DNA from 3 places in the Microbulbifer sp. CAU 1566 genome. Region 3 is predicted to be linked to each of the others. Evidence: predicted binding sites of a transcription regulator. Region 3 holds the regulator's gene; each other region holds the start of a gene.
The links. Region 3 encodes PhoB, which activates phosphate uptake and scavenging genes when phosphate is short. Its sites were predicted from a motif close to TGTCATAAANNTGTAACA; they were not measured.
Positions count from the first base shown of each region.

Region 1: a site for PhoB is predicted at 1,672-1,689, ahead of M0G74_RS07205 (DUF2170 family protein). Genes of this name have one in related genera too.
Region 2: a site for PhoB is predicted at 1,823-1,840, ahead of M0G74_RS02935 (ethylbenzene dehydrogenase-related protein). Genes of this name have one in related genera too.

Region 1 covers NZ_JALNMG010000002.1:479,310-482,585, reverse strand. The annotation lists gene M0G74_RS07220 (bifunctional 2',3'-cyclic-nucleotide 2'-phosphodiesterase/3'-nucleotidase) at 1-856, shown strand, start outside; tRNA gene M0G74_RS07215 (tRNA-Arg) at 1,109-1,185, opposite strand; gene M0G74_RS07210 (DUF6471 domain-containing protein) at 1,294-1,581, opposite strand; gene M0G74_RS07205 (DUF2170 family protein) at 1,716-2,120, shown strand; gene M0G74_RS07200 (PspA/IM30 family protein) at 2,117-2,812, shown strand; gene M0G74_RS07195 (ion channel) at 2,903-3,276, shown strand, end outside.
Region 2 covers NZ_JALNMG010000001.1:697,023-700,298, forward strand. The annotation lists gene M0G74_RS02930 (TonB-dependent siderophore receptor) at 1-1,667, opposite strand, end outside; gene M0G74_RS02935 (ethylbenzene dehydrogenase-related protein) at 1,889-3,276, shown strand, end outside.
Region 3 covers NZ_JALNMG010000004.1:228,944-232,219, forward strand. The annotation lists gene M0G74_RS11900 (chorismate lyase) at 1-293, shown strand, start outside; gene ubiA (4-hydroxybenzoate octaprenyltransferase) at 312-1,205, shown strand; gene phoB (phosphate regulon transcriptional regulator PhoB) at 1,336-2,040, shown strand; gene phoR (phosphate regulon sensor histidine kinase PhoR) at 2,271-3,276, shown strand, end outside.

The DNA.
Region 1 (3,276 bases), on a different contig from region 3:
CACCGACGATATTTTCAGCTTCCTGGCGCTGGTGAAGGATGATCCATCGGTGCAGATCGTCAGCGATGCCCAGAAGACGTATGTTGAAAAGCTGATTGAAGGAGATGTGAACCTGCAGCATCTGCCGGTACTCTCGGCGGCTGCGCCTTTTAAAGCCTGTACCCGAGATGGCATCTGCGCAGATGAGAGCAGTTTCACCCTGGTTTCCAAGGGGGAGCTGAAAGTGAAGAACGCTGCCGACCTCTATCTGTACCCCAATACCCTGATGGCGGTAAAGGTAACCGGTGCTGAGCTGGTTCAATGGCTCGAGTGCTCGGCTTCCCAGTTTAACCAGATTGATACCAATTCCAGCGCGCGCCAGGAACTGGTGAACTTCAGCGGTTTTCCCACCTACAACTTTGATGTCATGGATGGCGTGACCTACCAGATTGATGTCACCCAGCCCGCGCGCTACGACCGCGACTGCGTGAAGATCAGTGATGGCAACCGTATTGTTCAGCTCCAGTATCAGGGCGAGCTAGTGGCGGAAGGCGACGAATTCTTGGTTGCGACGAATAATTACCGCGCGGGTGGGGGCAAATTTGCCGGCACAGGTGGCGAGCACATCGTTATCGAATCCCCGGATGAGAACCGCACGGTATTGTCCAATTACATCAAAGAAAATAGCCCGGTAACGCCTACTGCCGACGGCAATTGGTCTTTTGCACCGATTGAGACTGCGGTTGATCTTCAGGTTGTATTTCGGGTACCGAATACCGATCGGGCTGGGAACTTTGTTGCCACCCAGGCGCCCGAGGCTACGTTCCTTGAGGCGAATGAAAACAATGAGGCGGTCTACGAGCTGAACCTTCAGTGAATGGTCGGAGAAAGATGGGTAAGGTCCGTTCCTGCTGGTTCGGACCTTTTATTCTTTAGGGCGAGGGCAGCTGGGCAGTAGGGCAGTCGGGGAGGATGGACTCAAAAAACACTAAGGTGTTTTTTGACCCTGCGGGCTCGCTCTGCTCGGTCTTAACTCGCTTTGCGAGTTAATCGAACCCGGGAGTTTCTCACCCGACCAAGAGCGCCATACAAAAAAGGCCCGATCCTTGCGGATCGGGCCTTTTTTGTATGGCGCGCTCGGGAGGATTCGAACCTCCGACCGCTCGGTTCGTAGCCGAGTACTCTATCCAGCTGAGCTACGAGCGCGTTGGGAGGCGAACAATACGGATCGTAGTGGATCAGGTCAAGTAAATTTTCAGAAAATTCTTAAAAATCAGCCGGTTATCCCGGGGCAGGGGCCGCGGCAGGATTTCATCATTGTTTTTGCAATTCTCGCGTCTGCTTGAGAATATCGGTCAGCGCACCACCCTCGACCCCGAGCACATCGAGAATCGCGATAAACAGGTCGGCAGAAAACATGCATTTGCTGACTTTGCTGCGAAGATTTTCCGGGGTAACGGTGATTCCCCGTTCTGCAAGGGCATCCGCGAGGTCGTTGTAGCGCACGTTTTTCAGCGCCATAGAGGCGCGTATGTAACGGGCAGTGGCCTGCTTGTAGGGGGTCAGGGCGCGGTGGTTATCGAGGCTTTGCTTGTGATCCATAGTGTCCTCTCCGATTTGTTGCTCATAATAACTGTATGTGTCTTATTTGCAACAAAAGTGCTTGATAGGCATTGACCGCCAAATTTTTACTGTTATATTTGTGACTCATATTCCACATCAACAAGGGAGTTGAAATGACCTGGAACAATGAAAACCTGCGCCAGCTGGCCGAGCAGCATCCTGACTGGGTGGTCGAGGCGGAGGGCGATTGCCTGAGTGTTTCCAATGATGAAGGCGTCGATGCCTTTGTTTATGTGGGCGAGCGGCAGATCGTAGTCGAAAGCATCCTGTTTCCTGTCAGCCAGGTAGAAGATGCGGCGGCACTGAACAAGTTGATCTTGCAGACGCACCAGCTGGTGCCGCTGACCACCGTGGCGATCAAGAATATCGGTGGTGAAGAATACTACGTTGCCTTCGGTGCGCTATCCGTCTCCAGTAAAGACGAAGTCGTGATTGAAGAAATTGAAACCCTGTTCGGCAACGTGGGCGATTTCCTGGATTTGTACTCAGCACATTTTGAACTGGAGGGCGTAGCATGAGCCTGAAAAAACTTTGGACCGCTCTGCGCGGTGCGGTAAATGAAGGTACCGAAGCCATTGCCGACAGCCAGTCTCTGCGCATCCTGGATCAGGAACTGCGCGATGCAAAAACCGAGCTGAAAGCCTGTGATGAAAACCTGACCAAAATCATGGCCAAGCGCAAGCTGGCTGAGAACAAGGCGAGTGCACTGCAGGCGGATATCGACAACTACACCAACCATGCCATCGCGGCCAGCGAGAAGGGCGACGAGGCCTTGGCGATTGAGTGTGCTGAGCGTGTTGCGGACCTGGAGTCCCAGCTGGAGATGGAGCAGAGCATTCTGCAGGGTTTCAAATCTTCCGAGACGACCCTGAAGAGCAATATCTCCAAGGCCAAGGCCAATGTGCGCCGTATGGAGCAGCAGATCGACCAGATTAAAGCGACCGAGTCTGTGCAGAAGGCTCAGGTAGCGGTGTCTTCCCGTCATATGGGTGCCAACAGCAAGGTGAAAACCGCGCTGGATAGCATGGAACGTATCAAGGCCAAGCAGCAGCAGCGCGCGGCTGAATTGGAAGCGGCGGAAGAGCTGGCCACGGAAGAGAGTGGCTCTAGTCTGGACGCCAAACTGAAGCAAGCCGGCATTACGCCCGGTGGCCAGGTAAATGGTAGCGACAAGCTGGCGCAGCTGCTGGCCAAACGTACCCAGGCTTAAGGCATGGTTTTGTATAAAGTGCGACGCCTTTTGGCGTCGCTTTTTATTAGGGCCTCAGGAACGACGGTCATTCTCGCCTCGGCAATTTATGTGCTGGGCAGCTACCTGCTGCTTTCACTTGCCGGAGAGGCGGACATCACCGCGCCGGAGAATTTCTTCTACTGGCTGGTGGTGACTGCCTCTACTGTGGGCTACGGCGATTTTTCGCCGGGCACACCAATGGGTAAGTTGGCCGTCAGTCTCTGGGTTATCCCCCTTGGCTTGAGCCTGTTTGCGATGATTGTTACGCGCGTGGGCTTCGGTATTTCGGAATTTGTACAGCGGGGCAAGAAAGGTTTACGCAAAATGAGCCATCAAAACCATACCGTGATCATCGGCTGGAACGGCACCCGGACTGTGCGCCTGATCGAGCTGCTACTGTCCAAGACCAATGGTAACTCGGCTGAGATAGTGCTGTGTGTTGA
Region 2 (3,276 bases), on a different contig from region 3:
AGGATCTGGTCGTTGTCCGGGTCTGGCACCTGCCCGGCAAATTCCGCCACATTGTTCTGCTGGGTCTGGTAGTAGGCCAGGGTTGCCATCAGCTTGCCTTCCAGGAACTGTGCCTTAACACCTACTTCGTCGTTCACCCCTTCGGTGGGGTCGATGAAGGTCAGGTCCCGGGCGACATCGTCCTGGGCAGCGAAAGTTTCAGCGTGGCTGGCGTACAGGGAGTAGTTGTCGTTAATCCGATACACCACACCCGCGTATGGAAGCACCTTGCCATCGACCTCGGTGAGCTTGCTGGTGCCATAACCGGTACCTTCGGCTTCCCAGTTCACCATGCGCGCGCCGCCCACCAGGCTCAGGGCGTCGATCACACGAAAGCGCGTAGCGGCAAATACGGCGCTCTGTGCTTCATTGAAGTCACTACCCGTCAGGCCGTCGGTAAATACCGGCTTGACCGGAGTCTGGCCATTCCACTGGGTGAAATCACCGATCCAGGGGAAGCCATTGGTGTAATCGTACAGGGACACTTCTTCAGTGGCGCCCTCGGACCAGTTATATCCGAACAGTAAATCGTGCTCGCGCCCAAGCAGGTTGTAGGTGCCGGAAACACGCAGGTCAAACACATCCCGTTTGGCATCCAGGGTATAACCACTGGCGTAGCCGATCAGGCCTTCGTCGGTACCGCGATCTGGCAGGCTGTACATGTACAGCAGTTCGCTGTCGCCTTCGACATCTGCAGTGCTGTAGTAGCCTTTAACTTCCCAGCCATTGGCCAGTTGGTGCTTCAGCTCGGCGAAAACTTCCTGCTCGATATTGTCCCAGTAGGCCCACTCGGCAGAGGTCGAGGCAGACACATCGTAATCGGTGGCGGAGCCATCGGAGTACACCAGTGGCAGGGCTCCCCACAGCGGGCTGTCTGCCAGGCTCGCCTGATAGCTGGCACCCAGGGTCAGCAGGGTGGATGCACCCAGGTCTTTTTCCAGCACACCGTAGGCCACGGATTTGTCCATAGCGTAGAAGTCCAGGTGAGACTCCTTGTCTTCCTTGGTCAGCACCAGACGGCCGCGCAAGCCATCGCTGAGGGTGCCGGCGATGTCGCTCTCAAGACGCAGACTGCTCCAGGAGCCGACGATAGCGCTGAACGACATTTGCAGGTCATCGGTAGGACGCTTGCGCACCATGTTGACCGTGGCAGAAGGGTTGCCCGCGCCGCTCATCAGGCCGTTGGCACCGCGCACTACTTCGATACGTTCGTAGATCGAGGTGTCGGTCTCACCGCTGCGGTTGCCGTAGGTTGACGGCAGGCCGACGCCGTCAACCTGGAAGTTGGTCACGTCAAAGCCGCGGGAGGAGTAGTAAGTGCGATCCGTCTCCACACTCTCGACCTGAATGCCGGGCACTGCCAGCAGCGCGTCGTTCAGGTTGTACAGGTTGAAATCGTCGAGCTGGGTACTGCCAATCGCGGAGACGGACTGAGGGGTGTCCATGATCGACAGACCGAGGCCGGTAGCGGTGTCCATATCCTCGACCAGGTAAGAATCCACCTGCTCGCCGACTACCTCGACATTCTCGAGCTTGTCAGACTTCCCTTCCGCGGCGATGGCGGCATTGGCCGCGGTGAGAGCGACCGCCAGCACAGAGCTGGCAAACAGGTGTTGCGTGGATGGCATGTTCGAGTCCCCAGAATTACCCCTTGAATTTGGGGCGCGAGTCTAGGGACAGAACCATGCGAATGCAACCAATTATCATTTAGATTAATGGAGATTAGGAGTAGGCGCGGATAATTTGACCGTAATGTGCACCCGTTCGTCCCACCGGTCGTCCATGTCATCAAACTGCCACCGCGCCAACTTAACCTCGCACGCTTTTACACCATGATTCGGGGGAACCGGTGGCCGCCAACCGCAAAAGCCTGCGCTGGATACTGCTGCACACCTGCGCCGCAGCTGCGCTGCTGTGCAGCCTGTTGACCGGACTGCGTATCGCCAGCCTCACCCGCCCGCAGGTAAGCCTGTTTGAAGAACTGTTGCCCCAGGGCGGGGTCATCCAATGGCACTTCGTCAGCGCCGTGGTGTTTTCACTGGTAGTGATTGCTTACATCGCCTATCGCGTATTTCCCAGTAATGCCCACCGGACTGCCGGCACAAATTCCACCGACAGTAAAAAGGCCCGTGGCCTACACTGGCCCGGCTGGCACCGGGCAATCATTCGCGCCGGTTACCCGCTGCTGGGTTTGTCACTGCTCAGTGGTTGGCTGCTCTTTTACGGTTGGGGAAATTGGGGAATCGGGCTGAACCCGCGGGACTGGCACTTCCTCGCGGCCCTCGGCGCCCTGCTCTATCTACTGCTCCACGCCGGACTGTATCTGGCGCGCTGGGGGCGACAGTCCCTGGCACTGGTCGCCATCCCCAGGCCCGGCCATCGCTCCCGGCACCGGCAATGGATCGGCGGCGCATTGCTCGGGATTGCTGTACTGGTCTTCACCGCCACCTGGCTTTTAACCAGTCAGCAAAGCCAGTTCCGGCTTGCAGTCACCGCTATACCACTGCTCGACCCGGATCACGCGCCCATAGAGATTGACGGCAACGCGGACGAGCCGCAGTGGCAAATGGCAATGCCCATTACTGTCTACACCGATGGCGGTGCCAACTTTGACGAAGGCGCCACCGAAGTCACCCTGCGGGCACTCAGCAACGGCGAGGAATTTTATCTATCGGCCCGCTGGCGCGACGACAGCCAAAGCCTGGTGCACCTGCCGTTGCTGAAAACAGCACAGGGCTGGGAAGTACAACAACAAGGCTTCCACAATTTTGACGAGACCCGTTTCTACGAAGACAAATTCGCGGTACTGCTTTCTTCCAGCTGCGCCTTTGCGGCCGCGGGTACCGCGCACCTGGGGCGCAAGCCGCTGGCCGAGCGCCCCGCCAACTGGCACGGCAAGGGGTACCACTACAGTAGCGACGGGCAATTGCATGACCTGTGGCACTGGAAAGCGGTGCGCACCAACGACATGTACCTGGCGGATGACAATTTTATCGGCCCGCCAGACAAGGAGCGCCCGGGCGAGCGCCGCTTTACCGCGGGCTACCAGCAGGACGGCAAGGAGTCCGGCGCTTATGTAATGAACTGGCAGTGGTACAAGCCGCAAGTAATCGTCCCAAAACGCCTGCCGGCAGACCCCGCGCAGTTGGCAACACTGCAGGGCATTGATCCTGGGCTGCCAACAAATCGCGCGCGCGACTGGGTCATTCCCTGGTTCGACTACCAGCCCTACTCGCC
Region 3 (3,276 bases):
TCTACGCCCGCAGCGTACTCCCGGAGCGCACCCTGGACGGCAAATCCCGCTACCTGCGCAACCTCGACAACCGACCCCTCGGCGAGCTGCTGTTCAGCCAGCCCGATATCCGCCGCGGCCCCATTGTCCTCAACCGGCTCGCCCGCAATCCCCGCTGCCAGCTGGCGGAACTAACCGGTGAAGAACCGACCGCCTGGGGCCGCCGCTCCACTTTCTGGCTGCACGACAAACCGCTGCTGGTTGCGGAGACCTTTCTCAACAGTTTCAATCCCCAGACACCGCCTTTGGCCTGAACCGGAAACCCGATGCAAATGATCAGCCAACAAATCAGTGCGCAAATCGGACAACACTGGCCCGCAGCCCTGCCGTACTGGCAGCTGGCCCGGCTCGATCGCCCCATCGGCTCACTGCTGTTGCTCTGGCCCACCTGGTGGGCGCTGTGGATCGCCGCCAAAGGTTGGCCCGGACTACACCTGTTTGCGGTGTTCACCCTCGGCGTCATCCTGACCCGCGCGGCCGGCTGCGCGATCAACGACTTTGCCGACCGCAGGATCGACGGGCACGTCAAGCGCACCAACCAGCGTCCACTGGCGACCGGTGCCGCCACTCCCAAGGGCGCCCTGATGCTGTTTGCCGGTTTGATGCTACTGGCCTTCCTGCTGGTACTGACCACCAACACGCTGACCATTCTCATGTCGCTGCCCGCGCTGGCGCTGGCCTTCTGCTATCCGTTTGCCAAACGCTATACCCACTTGCCGCAGGTAGTACTGGGCGCGGCCTTCAGTATGGGGATCCCCATGGCTTTTGCCGCGGTCACCGGCGAGATACCGGCCACTGCCTGGCTGATCTTTACCGCCAACCTGCTGTGGACAGTGGCCTACGATACCTTTTATGCCATGGTGGACCGGGACGATGACCTCAAAATCGGGGTCAAATCCACCGCAATTCTGTTCGGCGACATGGACCGGATGATGACCGCCTGCCTGCAGGGGATGGTAATTGTGGCACTGCTGATGCTGGCGGGCCGCGCCGACCTGGGTGGCCACTACTACGCGGGGGTTGCGGTGGCGGCGGGGCTGTTTGGATACCAGCAGTGGCTGATCCGCGACCGGGAAAGGGATCCCTGTTTTACCGCGTTCCTGAACAACAATTGGGTCGGCGCTGCGATTTTTGCGGGAATTTTCTTCCACTATCTTGTCAACTAACCGCCTGCGCTTGCTCTCCAGCCGGGATTCACGAACGCCTGTCATATATTTGTCATTAAAGTGACGTTAAATGGCCACTCTAAGATATGTCCATTGAGTGACAACAAAATAGCTAGGGTATGGCAGCCAGATGCATAGCAAGACGATTCTCATAGTCGACGACGAGGCCCCGGTCCGGGACATGTTGCGAATAGCCCTGGAGATGGCGGATTACCGCTGCCTGGAGGCGGAAAATGCCCAGGCGGCCCACGCGCTGGTGATCGATGAGAAGCCGGACCTGATTCTGCTGGACTGGATGCTGCCGGATGTGTCCGGGGTTGAGCTGGCCCGCCGCCTGAAGCGGGATGAACTGACGTCTTCGCTGCCGATCATTATGCTGACCGCGAAGGGTGAGGAGGATCACAAGATCAAGGGGCTGGAGACCGGCGCCGATGATTACATCACCAAGCCGTTTTCTCCCCGCGAGCTGGTGGCGCGCCTGAAGGCGGTGTTGCGCCGCGCCGGGCCGAGCACGCCGGAGGAGCCATTGACGGCGGGTGGTCTGGTGCTGGATCCGATCAGTCACCGGGTGACGATCAATGGCAATCCGGTGGATATGGGGCCGACGGAGTTTCGCCTGCTGACCTTTTTCCTGTCGCATCAGGAACGCGCCTATACCCGCACTCAGCTGCTGGACCATGTCTGGGGTGGCAATGTGTATGTGGAGGAGCGCACTGTGGATGTGCATATCCGTCGCCTGCGCAAGGCGCTCACCGTCGATGGCCACGAGCGCTATATCCAGACAGTGCGCGGCACCGGTTACCGCTTTTCTGTACAGACAGTGGAAAGGGTGTAATCCTATCCCGCGTTCGTTTTTGATGACTCTGTAGAGAGTCTTGTGGCGGTCGAGCACCGGGTATGGGTTTTTGAAACCGCTGTGAATACGTCCCTGTACGCTGCGTCGGCGACATCCCTGTCGCCGACGCTTTCAAAAACCCATACCCGCCGCCCGACCTTCGCTTACAGTTCGGCACTACGAATCAAGTAGCGCCGACTTCGCCCTTTTACCTAGATGGCCCAACCATCATGCTCGATCGCAGTATTGGCGAGTTCTCGCGTTTTATCGTCATCGCCCTCGGCACCACGATTTTCGGTTTTTCCACCGGCCACTGGTGGCTGGCACTCTGTTCCGGCCTCACCGTTTACCTCTTCTGGTTGCTCTGGCAACAGAACCAGTTCGATCGCTGGCTCTCCAATGGCCGCCGCGGCCCGGCGCCCACCAGTTTCGGGGTCTGGGGGGATATTTCCGACGATTTCTATCGCATGCAGCGCCGCCACCGCAAAGAGAAGCAGAAGCTCCACTCGATGCTACGCCGGGTGCAGGACAGTACCAGTGCACTGCGCGAGGGGATCGTGGCGCTGGAAGATGAGGGCAATCTGGCCTGGTGGAATCCGGCAGCGGGACAGATGTTGCGGCTGCAGACGGACGATGCGGGCCAGCCGCTGGTGAATTTTGTGCGCGACCCGCGCTTTGTGGAGCATATCTATCAGCGGATGTCGGGGCGGCGCGGCGGGTCTCAGGAGCCGATTACACTGCCGGCGCCGGGGGACGATTCGCGTATTTTACAGATGGAGGTCACCCGTTTCGGCCAGGATGAGGCGCTGGTGATTGTGCGGGATGTGACGCGATTGCATAACCTGGAACAGATGCGGCGGGATTTTGTGGCGAATGTTTCCCACGAGTTGCGCACACCACTGACGGTGATTGCGGGCTATCTGGAGACCCTGCAGCTCAGCGGCCAGGCGCCGCGCAATTGGGAGCGGCCGCTGGGGCAGATGAGCGAGCAGACGGTGCGTATGACCAGCCTGGTGAATGATCTGCTGTTGCTGGCACGGCTGGAAACCTCGGAGCGCGACAGCGGCCGGGACAAGGTTTCGGTGCGGGAGTTGATGGAGCGGGTGGCCGGTGAGGCGCGTTCGCTGAGTGGTAAGCGCCACGATATCTCGGTGCATTTTGATGAGGATTGCACCATTACCGGAGATGCCGGTGAGCTGCACAGCGCCTTTGCCAATCTGGCGTTCAACGCGGTGA